Regions from separate parts of the Bradyrhizobium pachyrhizi genome, predicted to be linked through region 2. Evidence: predicted binding sites of a transcription regulator. Region 2 holds the regulator's gene; the other holds the start of a gene.
What was found. The regulator PhoB, encoded in region 2, activates phosphate uptake and scavenging genes when phosphate is short. The targets are predictions, from matches to a motif close to TGTCATNNANCTGTCAT.
Positions count from the first base shown of each region.

Region 1: phnF (phosphonate metabolism transcriptional regulator PhnF) is a predicted target of PhoB. The motif match lies at 5,548-5,564, and genes of this name have one in related genera.

Region 1 covers NZ_CP121667.1:2,613,727-2,624,197, reverse strand. Annotated here, with positions in the region: gene QA639_RS12095 (alpha-D-ribose 1-methylphosphonate 5-triphosphate diphosphatase) at 1-903, opposite strand, end outside; gene phnL (phosphonate C-P lyase system protein PhnL) at 917-1,615, opposite strand; gene phnK (phosphonate C-P lyase system protein PhnK) at 1,624-2,421, opposite strand; gene QA639_RS12080 (alpha-D-ribose 1-methylphosphonate 5-phosphate C-P-lyase PhnJ) at 2,414-3,298, opposite strand; gene QA639_RS12075 (carbon-phosphorus lyase complex subunit) at 3,295-4,398, opposite strand; gene phnH (phosphonate C-P lyase system protein PhnH) at 4,402-5,010, opposite strand; gene phnG (phosphonate C-P lyase system protein PhnG) at 5,015-5,476, opposite strand; gene phnF (phosphonate metabolism transcriptional regulator PhnF) at 5,593-6,318, shown strand; gene phnE (phosphonate ABC transporter, permease protein PhnE) at 6,489-7,337, opposite strand; gene phnE (phosphonate ABC transporter, permease protein PhnE) at 7,334-8,218, opposite strand; gene phnD (phosphonate ABC transporter substrate-binding protein) at 8,298-9,230, opposite strand; gene phnC (phosphonate ABC transporter ATP-binding protein) at 9,310-10,125, opposite strand; gene QA639_RS12035 (LbetaH domain-containing protein) at 10,336-10,471, shown strand, end outside.
Region 2 covers NZ_CP121667.1:963,739-974,209, reverse strand. Annotated here, with positions in the region: gene apaG (Co2+/Mg2+ efflux protein ApaG) at 116-514, shown strand; gene QA639_RS04375 (Hsp33 family molecular chaperone) at 624-1,625, opposite strand; gene argF (ornithine carbamoyltransferase) at 1,822-2,748, opposite strand; gene QA639_RS04365 (aspartate aminotransferase family protein) at 2,748-3,956, opposite strand; gene QA639_RS04360 (GcrA family cell cycle regulator) at 4,443-4,955, shown strand; gene phoB (phosphate regulon transcriptional regulator PhoB) at 5,185-5,895, opposite strand; gene phoU (phosphate signaling complex protein PhoU) at 6,025-6,741, opposite strand; gene pstB (phosphate ABC transporter ATP-binding protein PstB) at 6,848-7,666, opposite strand; gene pstA (phosphate ABC transporter permease PstA) at 7,663-8,508, opposite strand; gene pstC (phosphate ABC transporter permease subunit PstC) at 8,513-9,502, opposite strand; gene pstS (phosphate ABC transporter substrate-binding protein PstS) at 9,732-10,471, opposite strand, start outside.

The DNA.
Region 1 (10,471 bases), 1.6 Mb from region 2:
CATGCCCTCATTGGCGAGATCGACGGCTGCGATGTTGCCGGAGTGCGAGCCGCCGCGCACCACGTTCGGCGCGCCCATCAGGATGTCGATGCCGGCGGCGTGCAAGCCCCGCGCGGCTTCCATCGTGGTCGGGAACTCCGCCACCGCGACCTTGTCGTTGACGGCGTCGACCACGTTCTCGTCGGTGGTGTCGTCATGGCTCGCCAGCGGGATCCGGTATTCATGCGCCAGCGCGACGATCGCGCGGGTGTTCGCCACCGCATATTCCTTCTGATAGGCGAAGCGCCGCGCGAACAGCACGTCGAGCTGGGCGTCGGTCATGCCGCCGCCCTTGCCGCGATAGTAGTCGCGCAGCTTGACCTCGTCGCGGAACTGGCGCTGACCCGGCGTGTGGTCCATCAGCGACATCAGCCGCACATCCGGCCGGTCGATCAGTTCCTTGGCCTCGGCGACCACGTCCGGCATCGGGACCTCGCAGCGCAGATGCAGGAAGTGATCGGCGCGCAGTAGATTCTCCTCGCGCGCCGCCGAGATCGCCGCCGCCAGCACGCCGGCGCGCCCGTCGACATCCTCGGCGCCGTCCTCGCGCCAGACCCGGAGCGAATCCAGCACCGTGGTGATGCCTGAGGTCGCGAGCTGACCGTCATAGGAGATCACGGCCGCGACCGGATTCCAGAACACTTTCGGCCGCGGCACATAGTGCATCTCGAGATGGTCGGTGTGCAGCTCGATCAGCCCGGGCATCAGGAGGTCGCCGCCGGCATCCTCGGCGGCCTCGGGCGCCCTGCCCTCGCCGAATTCCGCGATCCTGCCATCAGCGATCGCGACCCAGCCCTGCTCGATCACGCGATCGGCGAGGACCAGCCGGGCGTTGCCGATGATGGTGTCTTGCTTGGCGGTCATTTCAAACGGTCCTTCAGGCAGCAGCCGCGAACGAGGTCACGTCGACGATACGGTCGGCGATCAGATGGCGGATTTCGTCGTCATGGACAATCGCGACCATCGCGACGCCCTTGGTCTTCTTCTCCGCGATCAGCTCGACCACCACGGCGCGATTGGCCGCATCGAGCGAAGCTGTCGGTTCGTCCAGCAGCAGGATCGGCAGGTCCGAGATGAAGCCGCGCGCGATGTTGACGCGCTGCTGCTCGCCGCCGGAGAAGGTCGAGGGCGGCAAGGTCCACAGCCGCTCCGGAATGTTGAGCCGGCGCAGCAGCTGGCCGGCGCGCGCGCGGGCCTCCTCGCGCGCCACGCCGTTGACGATCAAGGGCTCGGCGACGACGTCGATCGTCGCGACCCGCGGCACGGCGCGCAGGAACTGGCTGACATAGCCGATGGTCGAGCGGCGGATGCTCAGCACCTGGCGCGGCTCGGCGGTGGCAAGGTCGACAACCTTGCCGTGATGGCGGATGCCGATCCGGCCGCTGTCGCAGCGGTAGTTGCCGAAGATCATCTTCAGGATGGAGGATTTGCCGGCGCCCGACGGGCCCGACAGCACCACGCACTCGCCCGGATCGGCGTGGAACGAGACGCCGCGCACCACCGGCAGCTCGACGCCGCCCTGCAGATGCATGGTGAAGGTCTTCTCGGCGTTGGCAAGTTCGATCATCGCGGTCATTGGCACGCTCATGGCGGAAGAATCGAGGAAACGAGCAGCTGGGTGTAGGGCTCGCGCGGATCGTCGAGCACCTGGTCGGTGAGGCCGGTCTCGATGACGCGGCCGCCCTTCATCACCATCACGCGATGCGAGAGCAACCGCGCCACCGCCAGATCGTGGGTCACGACGATCGCGGCGAGCCCGAGCTCGCTGACGAGGTTGCGCATCAGGTCGAGCAAACGCGCCTGCACCGAGACGTCGAGGCCGCCGGTCGGCTCGTCCATGAACACCAGCCGCGGCTCGGTGACGAGGTTGCGGGCGATCTGCAGCCGCTGCCGCATGCCGCCGGAATAGGTCTTCGGCGCGTCGTCGATGCGGCCGGTATCGATCTCGACCCGCTCCAGCCAGGTCGACGCGGTGTCACGGATGCGGCCGTAATGATTCCAGCCGACCGCCATCAGCCGCTCGCCGACATTGGCGCCGGCCGAGACACCCATGCGCAGCCCCTGCGCCGGATCCTGGTGCACAAAGCCCCAGTCGGTGCGGAACAGGAAGCGCCGCTCGGCCTCGCCCAATTCGGCGAGATTGCGCAGCACGCCGTCGCGCATCCGGTAGGACACCTGCCCCGCACTCGGCGCGAGCTGCGCCGAGAGCAGCTGCAGCAGCGTCGACTTGCCCGAGCCGGACTCGCCGACGATCGCCAGCACCTCGCCGGGATAGAGCGCGAACGAGACGTCGCGGCAGGCCGCCAGCCGGCCGTAATTCTTGGCAAGCCCCTCGGCCAGCAGCAGCGGCTCGTCGTTCTCGAGGCTCGAGAGCTCAGACATGCGCCTTCTCCTTGTGCGGCGCTGCGCTCTCGGTGCCGTGATGGCCGGCGGCCTGGCGCTGCTCGCAAAAGTCCGTGTCGGAGCAGACGAACATCCGCCCGCCCTTGTCGTCGGTGACGATCTCGTCGAGATAGGAATTGTCGGCGCCACAGAGCGCGCAGGGCGCGTTGAAGCGGTAGCGCGTGAACGGGTGATCCTCGAAATCCAGCGACACCACGGTGGTGTAGGGCGGGATCGCGTAGATGCGCTTCTCGCGGCCGGCGCCGAACAGCTGCAGCGCCGCGCAATTGTCCATCTTCGGATTGTCGAATTTCGGCGTCGGCGACGGGTCCATCACGTAGCGCGCGTTCACCTTCACCGGATAGGCGTAGGCGGTGGCGATATGGCCGAAGCGCGCGATGTCCTCGTAGAGCTTGACGTGCATCAGCCCGTATTCGGCGAGCGCGTGCATGCGCCGCGTCTCGGTCTCGCGCGGCTCGAGGAAGCGCAGCGGCTCGGGGATCGGCACCTGATAGACCAGCACCTGCCCGGCATGCAGCGACGCATCGGGAATGCGATGCCGGGTCTGGATCACGGTCGCGTCCGTGGTCGAGGTCGTGGTCGCGACACCAGCGGTCTTGCCGAAGAACTTGCGGATCGAGATCGCGTTGGTGGTATCGTCCGAGCCTTGGTCGATCACCTTCAGCACGTCGTCGGGACCGAGGATCGCGGCGGTCACCTGCACGCCGCCGGTGCCCCAGCCATAGGGCATCGGCATCTCGCGGCTCGCGAACGGCACCTGATAGCCGGGTATCGCGATCGCCTTGAGGATCGCGCGGCGGATCATCCGCTTGGTCTGCTCGTCGAGATAGGCGAAATTGTACGTCGGCGCATTCATTCCGCGGCCTCCTGCATTTCCACGGCCTCGTTGGCTTCCGCGAACTCCTGCCGCAGCTTGCGCAACAGGCCGAGCTCGGACTGGAAGTCGACGTAGTGCGGCAGCTTGAGGTGCTCGACGAAGCCGGTCGACTGGACATTGTCGGAGTGCGACATCACGAACTCCTCGTCCTGCGCCGGCGCCGCCGCCTCCTCGCCGAGCTCGCGCGCGCGCAGCGCGCGATCGACCAGCGCCATCGACATGGTCTTGCGTTCGCTCTGGCCGAAGGCGAGGCCATAGCCGCGGGTAAAGCACGGCGCCTCGGTCGTCGAGCCCTTGAACTGGTTGACCATCTGGCACTCGGTCAACTCGATCGAGCCGAGCGGCACGGCAAAGCCCGCGTCCTCGGCGAAGAACTCGACCTCGACCTCGCCGAAGCGGATCTCGCCGGCGAACGGGTGGTTGCGGCCGTAGCCGCGCTGCGTCGAGTAGCCGAGCGCGAGCAGGAAGCCCTCATCACCGCGCGCCAGATTCTGCAGCCGCAAATCGCGGTCGGCCGGAAAGCTCAGCGGCTCGCGCGTGAGGTCGCCGACCGGCGTGTTGCTATCTGCCTGCGGTGAGGATTCGATCAGGCCATCGCGGCCGAGAATGTCGGTCACCCGCGGCGTGGCGGCCTGCGAGGCGTCCGCGGTCGCCGGCTGCTCCGGCACAAAGCCTTCCGCGAGCTGCGGATCGAGCAGGCGATGGGTGTAGTCGAATGTCGGGCCCAGGATCTGGCCGCCCGGAACGTCCTTGAAGGTCGAGGAGATCCGCCGCCGCACCTGCATCTCGCCGGTGTTGACCGGCTCAGTGGCGCCGAAGCGCGGCAGCGTGGCGCGGAAGGCACGGACCAGGAAGATCGCCTCGATCATGTCGCCGCGCGCCTGCTTGATCGCGAGCGCCGCGAGCTCGCGGTCGTAAAGCGAACCCTCGGTCATCACGCGGTCGACACCAAGCGCGAGCTGCTCGGAGATCTGTGCCAGCGTCACCTCGGGCACGTCGCGGTCGCCGCGCCGCTCATGCGCGAGCAGACGATGGGCGTTCTCGATGGCGCGCTCGCCTCCCTTGACGGCTACATACATCGCTCACACTCCGCTTGCGATCAGCCGCGTGGTGCGCGGGATCGCCACAATGGCATCGTCATGGACCAGCACGACATCGATGCCGCGCGGGAACAGGGCTTCGTTGATCGCAAGCCGCTGGAACAGGTCGCGCGGCTTGATCATCGCCTGCAGCACGGCGCTGCCGTCGATGCCGGGTCCTTTCAGCTCGAAGGCCGGCCCCTGCGACAGGCTGTCGACCTGCAGGATCAGCGTGGTCGAGCGGTCAGGATACTCGCTGCTGCCGAACGCAAAGCAATCGAGCGCCGGCAGGCTCGCGGCATCGCCGATCAAAGCGAAGCTCGCGATCGAGGAATCGGCCACCACCGGCGCGCTGGCGTGAAACTTCAGCCAGCGGGCGACGTCCGGCGTCGCCGACATCGCGGCGTCGAGCCAGATCGGCGTGTCGTGATCGAACAGCGTCAGCGCGATCGCGGCCGAGCCGCGCATCATGCCGGCCGGTGTTCCCACGCTCGCGGCGACGCGCTGCACGCTGCCCGGACGCGCCATCGCATCCATCACGGAACGGAAAGTCGACTGCGCCGACAGCACCTTGTCGGCAAAGCCCGCGGGCATTTCGGCAATCGTCGTCATTGCATCATCCCTCACCGCGCACCATCGTGTAGAAATCGACCCGCGTCGCCGCGGTTTCCGCTGCCTTGCGGCCGCGTTCGGCGTTCATGGCGACGCGCAGCGGCGCAATCACCTTGGCCTCCACCTCGCCGGACAACTCCGCCGACTGCACCATGGCGTCGCACAGCGCGATCATCTGCGCCTTCCGCGCGTCGCGGCCGAGCGTGTGGCCGAAGCCGACCTCGCCGGTCGCAAGCCGCACCGCCGCGCGCGACACCGTCGCCTCGCCGAGATTGAACGGCGCACCGTCGCCGCCGATCCGCCCGCGCAGCATCACAAGGCCGTTTTCCGGCTCGCGCAGGTTCTCATGCGCGGGCACCGCGATCGCCGCCAACCTGCCGGCGATGTCCGCAACGGCGGCGTGCGCCAGCACCGTCATCGCGGCCTTGCGCTGGGCCTGTTTGCTGTTTGGTCCGGTCGAACTCATGGGCAAACCTTTGGGCAACCTTGCTTGCATCAAGTTGTCTATGATACTAGACAACTTGATAGCGGAGCGCCATGACTGTTTCGTGACAAACCAAAGATTTCTGGTATCACCGCGCCATGAGCATGCAGGAAAGTTCCGGCGTCGCCTTGTGGCGGCAGGTCGCCGACGGCATCGAGCGCGGCATCGCTGACGGCCGCTTTGCCGCCGGCGAAAAGCTGCCCGGCGAGATGGAGATCGCCGAGACGTACCGGGTCAACCGGCACACCGTGCGGCGGGCGCTCGCCGCATTGGCCGAGCGCGGCCTGGTGCGCGCGGAACGCGGCAGCGGCACCTATGTCGAAGCCCAGCGCCTCGCCTATCCCTTGCGCTCACGCACGCGGTTTTCCGAGATCGTCGGCGCCGGCGGCCACGAGCCGCGCGGCCAGTTGATCGATGCGAGCAGCGACACCGCCAATCGCGAGATCGCGCGCGAGCTGGGGCTGAAGATCGGTGCGCCGCTGATCCGGATCGAAGCGGTGCGGCTCGCCGACCGAACGCCGATCTGTGTTTCCACCACCTGGCTGTCGGCCGAGCGGTTTCCCGATGCCGGCAGCGTATTCGCCAACGTCCGCTCGATGACGAAGCTGCTCGGCCATTACGGCGTCAAGGACTACCACCGCGCCTCGACCCGGATCACCGCGGCGATCGTCGATGCGACCGACGCCGCGCGGCTCGACCTGCCGCTGGGACGGCCGGTGCTGGTGGTCGACGCAACCGACGTCGACATGCTGGACCAGCCGCTGGTGACCAAGCGCTCGCGCTTCGCCGCCGAGCGCGTGGAGTTTCTGGTCGAGAATGGTTGACGACTGAGCACTTCTCCCTCGCCCCGCTCTGGCGGGGAGAGGGTGGGGGTGAGGGGCCTGTCTCCGCGAATCCGGAAGCTGTGAGTCCCCGGAGAGTCCGCGTCACCCGGAATTTGCGCTGCGCGAAAATTCCGGCCTCTCCCCGCACGCGGGGAGAGGCGAAGAAGAAGCTACACCACCGCACGCTGCCCGATGATCGCAAAGCGCAGCTTGCTCGAGATGAAGTCGATCGCGGCAACTGCGATCAGGATCATCAGGATCAGGAACGACACCTTCTGCCATTCCAGCACGCGGATCTGCTCGGCGAGCTGCAAGCCGATGCCGCCGGCACCGACGATGCCGATGATGGTCGCCGAACGGGTATTCGACTCGATGAAGTAGAGCACCTGCCCGGCGATCACGGGCAGCACCTGCGGCAGCAGGCCGAAGCGGATTTCGTGCAGGGCGTTGCCGCCGGAGGCGCGAATGCCCTCGACCTGCTTGCGATCCGCCGCCTCGATCGCCTCCGAGAACAGCTTTCCGAACGCGCCGAAGTCGGACACCATGATCGCGAGCACGCCGGCGAACGGGCCGAGACCGACGACGTTGATCCAGACCAGCGCCCAGATCAGCGTATCGACGCCGCGGATCGAGTCCAGGAAGCGGCGCACCGGAAAGCGGATCAGGTTCGAGGGGATGATGTTGCGCGCCGCCAGCAGGCTGACCGGCAGCGCCAAAACCGCGGCAAGCGTGGTGCCGAGCACCGCGATCGACAGCGTCTCGCCGAGCGCCTGCATGTAGAGCGGAAACGACGAGCCCGGATTCGGCGGAAGCATCAGCATGGTGATCCAGCCGAGCTGGCCGAGGCCCGCGATCAGCCTGGACGGCGAGAAGTCGAGATCGACCAGGCCGAACACGAAGATCGCGAGCGCCGCCGCGATCATGGCCGGCATCGCCAGCCGTGCCGATGCGGGACGTTCGAAGACGCCGGGGTACTTCGCGCGCAGTTCCGTGGTGTCCGGCCTCGGCATCTGGCTCATCGACGGGTCTCCTTGCCGAACAGCCGGCCGCGCAGCCAGCCGGTCGAAATGTCGATGATGAAGACCGTGACGATGATGGTGATGAGGATGGCGCTGACGTCGGAATAGTAGAACTTGCGGATCGCGACCACCAGCTCCTGGCCGATGCCGCCGGCGCCGACGAAGCCCATCACCGACGCCTCGCGGACGTTGATCTCGAAGCGCAGCAGCGCATAGCTGGCATAGCCGGCCGAGACCTGCGGCAGCACGGCAAAGCGCATGCAGGACAGCCAGCTCGCGCCGGTGGAGCGGATGCCCTCGACCGGCTTCATGTCGGCATTCTCGACGATCTCGGCAAACAGCTTGCCGAGCGCCCCGGTGGTGTGGATCGCGATCGCCAGCACGCCGGCCATCGGCCCGAGGCCGAACGCGATCACGAAGATCAGCGCGAACACGATGCCGGGGACGGTGCGGGCGAATTCCAGCAGGCGGCGGATCGTGAAACGTACCCACGGGCCCGGCGACGTATTCTGGGCCGCGAAGAAATTGAGCGCGAAGGCGAGCACGGCACCCGTCAGCGTGCCGACATAGCTGATCAGGATCGTCTCGCCGAGCATCTTCAGCCACTTATGCCAACCCCAGAACCATTCGGCCGGATCGGTCCAGACCCGCGCGCCGGAATCCAGCGTCAGGATGCGATCGAAATAGCTGACGAAATTGCCGAAATAGGTGAACAGCGTGCGCAGGTTCACTTCGGCGCCGAACGCCGCGATCACCAGCACCGCGCAAAATGCCGCCGTTGCCAGCGCGGCCTTCAACCGCTTGCGTGCGACGGACTTGCGGTAGGCGTCCTCCAGCGTCGCCAGTTGCTGCGCTGGAAGAATGGATACGGCGGTCGCCATCGACGCGTGCCAGCCCGGTTCGGAGTTGAGTGGAAAGGGCCGGGCTATACGCCCGGCCCTCGTGACGTCAGGCGTGCGATCAGCTCGCCTTCTTGCGCAAACCGTCGACGAACTTGATCAGCTCGATGGTGCCGTCCCAATCCTTGGTGGTGGCGGGATGGAAGCCCTTCTTCTGACCGTCGGACAGACGGTCGAAGGCGGCCTTGTCCTTGGTCGGGGCGTCGAAGAAGACCTTTGCGATCGCAGCCTTCAGGTCCTCCGGAAGATCGGTGTTGTACGCATAGGGGCCGTTGATGATGAGCGCCGACTTGTGGATGATGCGGAAATCATCCTTCTTCATCGCCGAGCCGTCGGCATTCTTCAGCATGCCCTTGGTCAGCATCTGGGCGAGTGTGGAATCGTCCTCGTTGGTCCACTGGTTGGCGGCCACATCAACGGTTCCCTGCGACAGCGCCAGGACGGCGTTCTCGTGGCTGCCGGTGAACACGACCTTGCCGAAATAGCCTTCGGCGTTCGCGATGCCCATCTTGTTGAGTTCGAAGCGCGGCACGTTGTTGCCGGATGTCGAGTTCGGATCGACCAGGCCGAGATTCTTGCCTTTCAGGTCCTCGACCGTCTTGTACGGGCTCGACGCCTTGACGAAGAACACCGAGTAATAGCCGGTCGAACCGTCGGCGTTCATATCGTTGGCGAACGCGTCGGTCTTGACGCCGGTCAGGCGCGCGCGAGAGAACGAGGCCGAGCCGTAGCTGGCGATCTGGATGTTGCCGGCGCGCTGGCCTTCGATGACGGCCGCGTAGTCGTTGGCAATGCGCAGCGTGACCTTCACGCCGAGCTCCTTCGACAGATACGCCACGAACGGCGTCCAGCGCTCGGTGACGCCGGAGGCGTTCTCGGCCGGCACCACCGCGAAGGTGAGCTCCGGGTATTTTGCTTTCCAGTCCTGCGCGGAGGCCGAACCGGCAAATGCCAGCGCGGCGGCGCCAGCCAGAATGATGCGACGAGTGAACATGACTACCCCTCTTTTGTTGTAGTTGCACCTGTTGGCCGGGCAAAATGCCCGGCCTCCCAGATTGAAAAATGCGCGACGCTCAGGCCGCGGCTGCGGTGCCGAGTGCCGGCGCAGTTGCACCGTCGGGCGCGGGCAGCGGTGCTGCGCCGATGACGTCATTGGCCTCGAGGTCATAGAGCTCGCGGGCGATATGGTCGGTGAGCGCCGCGGGGGCGCCATCGAACACCACGCGACCCGCGGCCATGCCGACCAGGCGGTCGCAATAGGTCCGCGCCAGGTCGAGCGAGTGCAGATTGCAAAGCACAGTGATGCCGAAATGCTTGTTGATGCGCAGCAGCGCGTCCATCACGATCTTGGTGTTGCGCGGATCAAGCGAGGCGATCGGCTCGTCGGCGAGAATGATGTCGGGCTCCTGCACCAGCGCGCGGGCGATCGCGACGCGCTGCTGCTGGCCGCCGGAGAGCTGGTCGGCGCGCTGCGCCGCCAGCTGGGCGATGTCGAATTGCTCGAGCGCCGACAGCGCCAGTGCCCTGTCCTGCTCCGGCCAGACCTGCGCCAGCGACCGCCATGACGGAATCTGGGCCAGCCGGCCCATCAGCACGTTGGTCAGCACGTCAAGGCGGCCGACCAGATTGAACTGCTGGAAGATCATCGCCGAGCGCGCGCGCCACCGCCGCAGTTCCTTGCCGCGCAACGCGGTGACGTCGGTACCTTCGAACAGGATACGGCCGGAGGTCGGATCGGCGAGACGGTTGATCATCCGCAGCAGCGTCGACTTGCCGGCACCGGAGCGGCCGATCACGCCGACAAAGCTGCCCGGCGCGATCGAAAAGGACGCGTTGTCGACTGCGGCTTTCGTGCCGAAACGGCACGTCAAACCTTCCACCACCAGCATGTAATGCTCCAACCGCGCCTCGTTGGGCCATCGCTATCCCCGGCGTTTTACAGTTATGTGACGACAGCGCTGCGGTGCGGCGATCGTCCACACCCCTCCCTTGTCGCTCCCTTGCCGTCATCCCGACGTCATGATGTTGTCATCAAGCGTCCCGATGACGAGCACGCATCCCCGGAAGCCCAAGATTCTTTAAGATTTGCGGAGGCCCCGATGGCCGGAAAAACACTCTCGGTTGTGCCGACCGTCGACCCGACAGCGTCGGTGCGCGAGAGCAAGCTCGGCAAGTATACCGAGGTCGGCGCGCGCACGATCCTGCTTGAAGTCAGCATGGATGACTATTCCTACG
Region 2 (10,471 bases):
TTTCACAGCCCGGCAGGCGATTGGTTCCGGCGGTTCAATTGGCTATGATAGCGCCCTGTTTGAGCATGATCCGGTCGAAAACGGAGCATGCGCCAGGACCATCGGATTGAGCCGCATGTACCGCGCCGTTACCCGCCAGATCGAAGTCACCGTCGAGCCGAACTTCATGCCGGAGCGCTCGTCGGTCGACCGGCGCGAATATTTCTGGTCGTACAAGATCGTGATCGTCAATTCGGGCCCGGAAACGGTGCAGCTGCGGACGCGGCACTGGATCATCACCGACGCCACCGGCCGCCGCCAGGAGGTGCGCGGCGAGGGCGTAGTCGGCGAGCAGCCGGTGCTCGCCCCCGGCGAGCGCTTCGAATACACGAGCGGCGTGCCGCTGCCGACCGCCTCCGGCTTCATGACCGGCAGCTATCAGATGGTCACCGAAGCCGGCGAGCGCTTCGACATCGACGTGCCGACATTCTCGCTGGACAGCCCGAGCCCGGGCGGGAAAAGGGTGCTGAACTGACGCCTGCGTAGCCCGGATGGAGCTAAGTGCAATCCGGGGCAGGTGCATCCGCGGTTGGAGCGACCCCGGATTTCGCTGCGCTTCATCCGGGCTACGATGACGAACGCGCCTACTCGACGCCGGCTTCCTGCGGCGTGAACTCATACACCGACGAGCAGAACTCGCAGGTCACGACGACCTTGCCGTCCTTGACCATCTCGGCGCGATCGTTCGGCGCAAAGCTCTTCAGCATCGACGACACCGCATCGCGCGAGCAGGAGCACTGCGCGCGCAGCGTTTGCGGATTGAAAACGCGAACGCCGCGTTCGTGGAACAGGCGATAGAGCAGCCGCTCGCCGGACAGATCGGGATCGATCAGCTCGACATCCTCGACGGTCGAGATCAACGACTGGCCCTCGACCCAGGCGTCGTCGTCCGGCACGCTATGCGTGGTCGTGCCTTCCGGCGCGTCGCCGGGATGCAGATCGGCCTGCTTGGCGCGCTCGGGCGCCTTGGGCAGGAATTGCAGCAGGATGCCGCCGGCGCGCCAGTGCAGCTTGCCGCCCTCGCCGCCGCGCATCTCCTCGCCGACCGCAAGCCGCACCCGCGTCGGGATCTGCTCCGAGCGCAGGAAATATTCGTGGGCCGCCTCTTCCAGGCCGCCGCCGTCGAGCGCGACCAGTCCCTGGTAGCGGCTGGTGTTGGAGCCCTGATCGATGGTCATCGCAAGGTGGCCCTTGCCGAGCAGCTCGCCCGAGCTCTGGCCATTCTTGAGGCGCGATGCGTCGTAGCGCGCATAGGCGCGCAACCGGTCGGGCGCCTGGAAATCGACGATCAGGAGCGAGACCGGACCGTCGGTCCGGGTCTGCAGGATGAAGCGGCCCTCGAACTTGACCGACGAGCCGAGCAGCGTGGTGAGCACGATCGCCTCACCGAGCAGCTTGCCGACCGCGGGCGGATAATCGTGCTTGTGCAGGATCTCGTCGAGCGCGGGTCCGAGCCGGGTCAACCGGCCACGCAGATCCAGCGCGCCGACCTCGAAGGCCAGCACGGCATCGTCGACAGGAACCGCTGAGGGCGCGCGAACCGGCGCCTCGGGCGTGATTTTGATGTCGGGGGATTGTGAAACCATGGCGCTCTATCTGGGGTCTCGGACCGCAAAACGAAAGGGGTTCAGCAGAACGGATCTATCCGTCGTCCCTGCGAGAGCAGGGACCCATAACCGCCGATGTGAGTTGCTGCATTCAGCTGGGGCTCCAGCTTTCGCAAAATTTACATCGGTGGTTATGGGTCCCGGCCTTCGCCGGGACGACAGCATTGAATGGGCGCTACGCGACCGCGTCGAAACACCAGGCCAGGATGCCCTTCTGCGCATGCAGGCGGTTTTCCGCCTCGTCGAACACCACGGATTGCGGCCCGTCGATCACCTCGTCGGTGACCTCCTCGCCGCGATGCGCGGGCAGGCAGTGCATGAACAGTGCGTCGGGCTTGGCGAGCGACATCAGCTTGGCATTGACCTGATACGGCCGCAGCACGTTGTGACGGTGCTCGCCCTCCTTGTCGCCCATCGACACCCAGGTGTCGGTGACGACGCAGTCGGCGCCGCGCACGGCGGCTTCCGGATCGGTGCCGAGCACGATCGGCGCGCCGGTCGCCTTGATCCAGTCGCGCATCGGCTTTTTCGGCGAGAGCTCCGGCGGGGTTGCGACATTGAGCTGGAACTTGAATCGCTCGGCGGCATGCGCCCAGGAGGCCAGCACGTTGTTGTCGTCGCCGGTCCAGGCCACGGTCTTGCCCTCGATCGAGCCGCGATTTTCCTCATAGGTCATGAGGTCGGCCATCACCTGACAGGGATGCGAGCGCCGGGTCAGGCCGTTGATCACGGGCACGGTGGCGTGGGCGGCGAGCTCGAGCAGCGCGTCATGGTTGAGGATGCGGATCATGATCGCATCGACATAGCGCGACAGCACGCGCGCGGTGTCCGCGATGGTCTCGCCGCGGCCGAGCTGCATCTCGGCGCCGGTCAGCATGATGGATTCACCGCCGAGCTGGCGCATGCCGACGTCGAACGACACCCTTGTGCGGGTCGACGGGCGCTCGAAGATCATCGCCAGCGTCTTGCCTTCGAGCGGCTTCCTGCCCTTCTCATGCGCCTTCAGCTTCGCCTTCATGGCGGCTCCGGCGGACAGCATGTTGCGCAGCTCGCCGAGCGGCAGCTCGTTGATGTCGAGGAAGTGACGGACCGGCTTGCTCATCATCCAGCCGCCTTCTTCGGCTGCGCCGCCGACAATGTCGCGCAGGCGCGCTCGAGCGCGGTGATCGACGTATCGATCTCGGCCTCGGTCACGATCAGCGGCGCCAGGAACCGCACCACATTGTCGCCGGCGCCGACGGTGAGCAGCTTCTCGTTGCGCAGGGCGGCGATCAGGTCGCCCGACGGCACCACGGCCTTGACGCCGATCAACAGCCCCTCGCCGCGCGCCTCCGACAGCACGCCGGGATAGCGGTCGACGACGGAGGCGAGCTTCTGCTTGAGCAGCAGCGACATCTTCTGCACATGCTCGAAGAAGCCCGGTTTCAGCATGACGTCGAGCACGGCATTGGCGGCGGCGACCGCGAGCGGATTGCCGCCGAAGGTCGAGCCGTGCGAGCCGGGCGCCATGCCGGCCGCGGCCTGCGCGGTAGCCAGCACCGCGCCGATCGGGAAACCGCCGCCGAGCGCCTTGGCCAGCGACATCACATCCGGCGTGACGCCCGTGCGCTTGTAGGCGAACAGCTCGCCGGTGCGGCCCATGCCGGTCTGCACCTCGTCGAAGGCAAGCAGCAGGCCGTGCTCGTCGCAGAGCGCGCGCAGCGCCTTGAAGAACGCCTGCGGCGCCGAGCGCACGCCGCCCTCGCCCTGCACCGGCTCGATCAGGATGCCGGCGGTGTGCGGACCGATCGCCTTCTTCACCGCCTCGATGTCGCCATGCGGCACCTGGTCGAAGCCGTCCATCGGCGGCCCGAAGCCCTCGAGATATTTCGCCGAGCCGGTCGCCGCCAGCGTGCCCAGCGTGCGGCCGTGGAAGGCGCCCTCGAAGGTGATGATGCGGTAGCGCTCGCCGTGGCCCTTGGAGAAGTGATAGTGGCGGACCAGCTTGATCACGCCCTCCATCGCTTCCGCGCCGGAATTGCAGAAGAACACGAAGTCGGCAAAGCTCTGCTCGCACAGCCGCGCGGCAAGCGCCTCGCCGTCCGGGCTCTTGAACAGGTTCGACATGTGCCAGAGTTTGGTCGCCTGCTCCTGCAGCGCCTTGACCAGATGCGGATGCGCATGCCCGAGCGCGTTGACCGCGACGCCCGAGGTGAAATCGAGATAGCGGTCGCCGTTGGTTGCGATCAGCCAGGCGCCCTCACCGCGCTCGAAGCCGAGATCGACCCTGGCGAAGACGGGGAGCAGATGCGACGTGGCAGCGTTGGTCATGGCGATCACTGACGGTTTGAAGCCGACAATTGCCGCGCGCCTTGACGCCAGCGCAGCAACGGCCAGCTTCGGAAAACAAAACGGCCGCCTTTGCGGGCGGCACGTGGCGGGCATTCTATGCTGCGGTCAGTAAGTGTCAATCGCCACGAAGTGGCCTTCCTGCAATGCGAAACGAGCGCAATCCGGAGCATTCCGGTGCGGTGGAAAAGCCTCATCGAAATGCTTAACTGTGTGGGAACATGTGGACGCACGGCCGCGGACTCTTGCGCCTGAGTCACGCCATATTGTAGCGTTTGGCCTGTCGGGTACGACATCTCGTGCGGCGGTACTGGACCCTCTAAGTAGCCTTCGTGTCTCGCGTAAACGTTCGGGCGCAACACCGTGCCCGGCGAGGGCTAAGGGATTCTGGCCGCAGGGATATTTGTCCAGATTGGCTCGCAGCGCCGCTCCAACGATTGGCCGGCGCTACGCGAAGGGAAGAATGCGATGACTGTATTGACCTGGTCCGACGATCGCGTCGAGCAGCTGAAGAAGCTCTGGGAGTCCGGCCTGTCGGCCAGCCAGATCGCGGCGGAACTTGGCAATGTGACGCGAAACGCCGTGATCGGCAAAGTGCATCGGCTCGGCCTCTCCGGCCGCGCCAAGGCGCCCTCCACGGCCGCGCCGCGGCAGCGCAAGGCTCGCCCCGCCCAGCACATGATGCGGGTGGCGCGACCGGTCTCGCGCGGCAACACCGCGCTGGCGCACGCCTTCGAGGTCGAAATGGAGCCCGATCCGATCTCCTACGACAATGTGGTGCCAATGAGCCAGCGGCTCTCGCTGCTCGAGCTGAACGAGGCCACCTGTCATTGGCCGGTCGGCGATCCCTCGAGCCCGGAATTCTTCTTCTGCGGCGGCAAGGCGCTCGCCGGCCTGCCCTATTGCGCGCATCACTCGCGCGTCGCCTACCAGCCCGCCGCCGATCGCCGCCGGCCGTCGGCGAAACCGCAGATCAAGTGAGCACTCGGGAAAACGTCGGAAGACCTCAAAAACAAATCCCCGCGAAAGCGGGGATTTTTTTGTGTGACGCAGCCCGGCTATATCACCAGCGTCGTCCCGGCGCATGCCGGGACCCATACGCCGCGGCCGGCGCAATCGGCAAGCGGCCAGACGGCTTTCTAACAACGCCCATTGGTGGCTATTGATCCCGGCTTTCGCCGTGTTGCGGTTTATGAATGCCGCTTGGCCGTTACGGCTGCGGCTCGGCCTTGGCAAAGCGGTCATCGAGCGCGTAGCCGGCGCCGCGCACGGTGCGGATCGGGTCCTGCTCGCGGCCGGGATTGAGGAGCTTACGCAGACGGCCGATATGCACGTCGACGGTGCGCTCATCGATGTAGATGTCGCGGCCCCAGACGCTGTCGAGCAGTTGCTCGCGGCTGAAGACGCGGCCGGGATGCTCGAGGAAGAATTCGAGCAGGCGATACTCGGTCGGCCCGAGATCGATCGGACGGCCCGAGCGCGCCACGCGGCGCTTCTCGCGGTCGAGCTCGATGTCGCCGTAGGTCAACACGGTCGCAAGCCGCTCCGGGCTGGCGCGGCGCAAGAGGCCCTTCACCCGCGCCAGCAGCTCCGGCACCGAGAACGGCTTGACGATGTAATCGTCGGCGCCGGTGGCAAGCCCGCGTACGCGCTCGCTTTCCTCGCCGCGCGCGGTCAGCATGATGATCGGAAGTTGCTTGGTCTCGGGCCGCGCCCGCAGGCGGCGGCACAGCTCGATGCCGGACAGGCCCGGCAGCATCCAGTCCAGCACCACGAGGTCGGGAACGCGCTCCTTCAGGCGGGTGTCGGCATCGTCGCCGCGCCCGACCGTCTCGACATCGTAGCCTTCCGCATCGAGATTGTAGCGCAACAGCGTCGTCAGCGCTTCCTCGTCTTCGACTACCAGAATGCGTGCGCTCATCGGTTTAAGTTCTTTCTCTGTGGTGATCCGTTGCCCAGACGCAAACCGAAACGCTTACTTCCTTGAGCATAGTCCCCGCGGAAACGAGTTGTCGAAGGACAATCCGGTTCCGCGCTTGCCGATCAAGCCTCAGCTGCCCGGCACCGTGGTGGCAAAAGTGGTCATGTCGCCCTTCGGGCGCTTGTCGGTGATCTGCTGGCCCTCGATCATGTAGAATACGGTCTCGGCGATATTGGTGGCGTGATCGCCGATCCGCTCGATGTTCTTGGCGCAGAACATCAGATGGATGCAGAACGAGATGTTGCGCGGATCTTCCATCATGTAGGTGAGCAGTTCGCGGAACAGCGAGGTGCAGATCGCATCGACCTCCTCGTCGCCCTTCCAGACGTTCATCGCCGCCGGCAGGTCGTGCGCGGCATAGGCGTCGAGCACCGACTTGACCTGCGACAGCACGAGGTCGGTCATGTGCTCGAGGCCGCGGATCAGCTTCAGCGGCTGGAAATCGCTCTCCAGCGCCGCGACGCGCTTGCCCATGTTCTTGGCGAGGTCGCCGATCCGCTCGAGGTCGGTGGCGACGCGCATCGCGCTGACGATCTCACGCAGGTCGATCGCCATCGGCTGGCGGCGCGCGATCGTCAGCACCGCGCGCTCTTCGATGTTGCGCTGCAGATTGTCGATCTCGATGTCGGCGGCGACCACGCGCTTGCCGAGCGCGACGTCGCGACGGATCAGCGCGTCGACCGACTCGGTAATCATCCGTTCGACCAGGCCGCCCATCTCGGCGACCAGGCGGGTCAACTCCTGCAGGTCGCTGTCGAATGCCTTGGCGGTATGTTCAGAAGCCATCGCTTGTCTCCCTCAACCATGGTCCCGGGGATCATGGTTTCGTGTCCTGAATTTTAGCATGACCTGATCGGAAAACCGGTTGCCACTTTTCCGGATCATGCGCCGGTCAACCGAACCGGCCGGTGATGTAGTCCTGGGTGCGCCGATCGCTCGGTGAGGTGAAGATCTTGTTGGTGTCGTCGAACTCGATCAGCTCGCCGAGATACATGAAGGCGGTCTTGTCGGAGACGCGCGCCGCCTGCTGCATGTTGTGGGTGACGATCGCGATCGTGTAGTCCTCGGAGAGCTCCTGGATCAGTTCCTCGACCTTGGCGGTCGAGATCGGGTCGAGCGCCGAGCACGGCTCGTCGAACAGGATCACCTCGGGACGCACCGCCACGGTGCGCGCGATGCACAGCCGCTGCTGCTGGCCGCCGGAGAGCGACAGGCCGGAGGCGTTCAGCTTGTCCTTGACCTCGTTCCACAGCGCGCCGCCGCGCAGCGCCTTCTCGACCCGGTCGTCCATCTCGGACTTCGAGATCTTCTCGTAGAGGCGGATGCCGAAGGCGATGTTCTCGTAGATCGTCATCGGGAACGGCGTCGGCTTCTGGAACACCATGCCGACCCGCGCGCGCAGCAAGTTGAGGTCGAGCTTGGGGTCGAGAATGTTGGTCTGGTCCAGCATCAGCTGGCCGACCGCGCGCTGGCCCGGATACAGGTCGTACATCCGGTTGAAGATGCGCAGCAGGGTCGACTTGCCGCAGCCGGACGGGCCGATGAACGCCGTGACGCGGTTGGTGCCGAGCGTCAGGTTGATGTTCTTCAGCGCGTGGTGCTCGCCGTAATAGAAGTTGAGGTTGCGCACCGTGACTTTCGGCGGCGCTTCCGGCAGCGGAACCTGGGGAACGTGGCCCGCGGCAGTCGTGGAGACAGAAAGCTCGGTCATTTTGCGGCCCTTTCGGCACCAAGGATACGCGCGCCGATATTCAACGCGAGCACGGTGAATGTGATGAGCAGCGCACCGCTCCACGCCAGCTCTTTCCAGTAGGCGTAGGGGCTCTGCACGAAATTGTTGATGGTCACCGGCAGGTTGGCCATCGTCTTGGTCAGATCCAGGCTGAAGAACTGGTTCGACAGCGCGGTGAACAGCAGCGGCGCGGTCTCGCCGGCGACGCGGGCGGTCGCCAGCAGCACGCCGGTGATCAGACCCGATCGCGCCGCGCGATAAGCGATCCGCTTGATCACCAACGAACGCGGCAGGCCGAGCGCGGAGGCGGCCTCGCGCAGCGGATTGGGCACCAAGAGCAGCATGTCCTCGGTGGTGCGCAGCACGACCGGGATCACGATCACCGCGAGCGCGAGGCTGCCTGCGATCGCCGAGAAGCCGCGCATCGGCACCACCACCGCACCATAGATGAACAGGCCGATGATGATCGACGGCGCGCTGAGCAGGATGTCGTTGATGAAGCGGATCACCGAGGTCAGCTTGTCGTGCTTGCCGTATTCGGCGAGGTAGGTACCGGCGAACAGGCCAAGCGGCGCGCCGATGCCGACGCCGATCACGGTCATGATGACCGAGCCGACAATGGCGTTGAGCAGGCCGCCTTCGGTCGAGCCGGGCGGCGGCGTGTTCTGGGTGAACAGCTGCACGCTGAGGCCGGCAAGGCCGTTATAGAGCAGCGTGATCAGGATCAGGGCCAGCCAGGTGACGCCGAACAGCGCGGCGCCGACGCAGAGTGCGCGGATGACGATGTCGCTGCGGCGGCGGGATTTGTAGATCGGGTTCATGGCGTTACTTCCCCGCCTTCTTTTCAAGCCGCATCAGCATCAGCCGCGCGCCGGCGAGCACGAAGAAGGTCAGCACGAACAGCAGCAAGCCGAGCAGGATCAGGCCGGACTGGTGCAGGCCGTCGCTCTCGGCGAATTCGCTGGCGATCGCCGCCGAGATCGTGGTGCCCGGCGCGAAGATCGACGACGAGATGCGGAACGAGTTGCCGATGATGAAGGTCACCGCCATGGTCTCGCCGAGGGCCCGGCCGAGTGCCAGCATGATGCCGCCGATCACGCCGACGCGGGTGTAGGGGATCACGACGCTGCGGACGACCTCCCAGGTTGTGCAGCCCATGCCGTAGGCGGCCTCCTTCAGCACCGGCGGCACGGTCTTGAACACGTCGACCGAGATCGCGGTGATGAAGGGCAGCACCATGATCGCAAGGATCAGTGCAGCGTTGAACAGGCTGAGATAGGACGGCGGGCCGGCGAACACCGCGCCCAGCACCGGGACGCCCTCGAAGATCCGGATCATGAAAGGCTGGAACGTGTTGGCCAGGAACGGGCCGAGCACGAAGAAGCCCCACATGCCGTAGATGATGGAGGGGATACCGGCGAGCAGCTCGATCGCGATGCCGATCGGGCGGCGCAGCACTTGCGGGCAGAGCTCGGTGAGGAACACGGCGATGCCGATGCCGACCGGAATGGCGATCAGCATCGCGATCACCGAAGTGATCAGCGTGCCGTAGATCGGGCCGAGCGCGCCGAGCACCGGCGGATCGGCCGAGGGCGCCCAGCGCTGCGTCCAGAGGAAGGCGAAGCCGTATTCCTTCATCGCCGGCCAGGCGCCGACGATCAGCGACAGGATGATGCCGCCGAGGATCAACAGAACCGAAATCGCCGAGATGCGGGTGATCCAATAGAAGGTGAGGTCACCGAGCTTGAAGGCGCTGAGGGCCTTGGCGCGATCGTAAGGTCCCGCGGCTTCCATCACATCGCTCTGAACAGCCATGTCTGCCACGCCAATCCCCTCTTTAGTATGCAAAAGCCACGCAAACCGCTACGCCCCGAAGCGATCTTCACTGACGCATTTGGCCGGGCGTCGTCGTTCCAGCCACGCCCCTTGAGGCGCGAACCCCGGCCTCGATCCCGCGCTTGTTGCCGCGGTGATGGAGACCGGGTCTTGGTCGCTCGACCTGTGCCTCGATCGAGTCGGCACAGGTCCTGTCGCAGCGTCGGACTTAGCTCTTGATGTCCGACGACCAGGTCTTCTCGATCAGCTTGACGACCGAGTCCGGCATCGGGATGTAGTCGAGCTCTTCGGCCGCCTTGTCGCCCTTCTCGAAGGCGTATTTGAAGAACTTGAGCGCTTCCTGCGAGGCCGCCTTGTCGGTCGAGTCCTTGTGCATCAGGATGAAGGTCGCCGCGGTGATCGGCCAGGAGGCCTCGCCCGGCTGGTCGGTCAGGATCACGTAGTACCCGGGAGCCTTGGCCCAGTCGGCATTCGAGGCGGCAGCCTGGAAGGCAGCCATGGTCGGCTGCACGGTCTTGCCGGCCTTGTTGACCAGCCCGGTGTAGGTCAGCTTGTTCTGCTTGGCGTAGGCATACTCGACATAGCCGATCGCATTCTTGGTCTGGCTGATGTTGCCGGCAACGCCTTCGTTGCCCTTGGCGCCGACGCCGACCGGCCATTCGACCGCGGTGCCGGAACCGACCTTGGACTTCCAGTCGGCGTTCGACTTGGAGAGATAGTCGGTGAAGTTGAAGGTGGTGCCCGAACCATCCGAACGGCGCACGACGGTGATCGCATCGCCCGGCAGGGTCAGCTTCGGATTGAGCTTGGCGATCGCCGCGTCATTCCACTTGGTGATCTTGCCGAGATAGATGTCGCCGAGCACTTCGCCCGACAGGACCAGGTCACCCGGTTTGATGCCTTCGAGGTTCACGACCGGGACTATCGCGCCCATTACCATCGGCCACT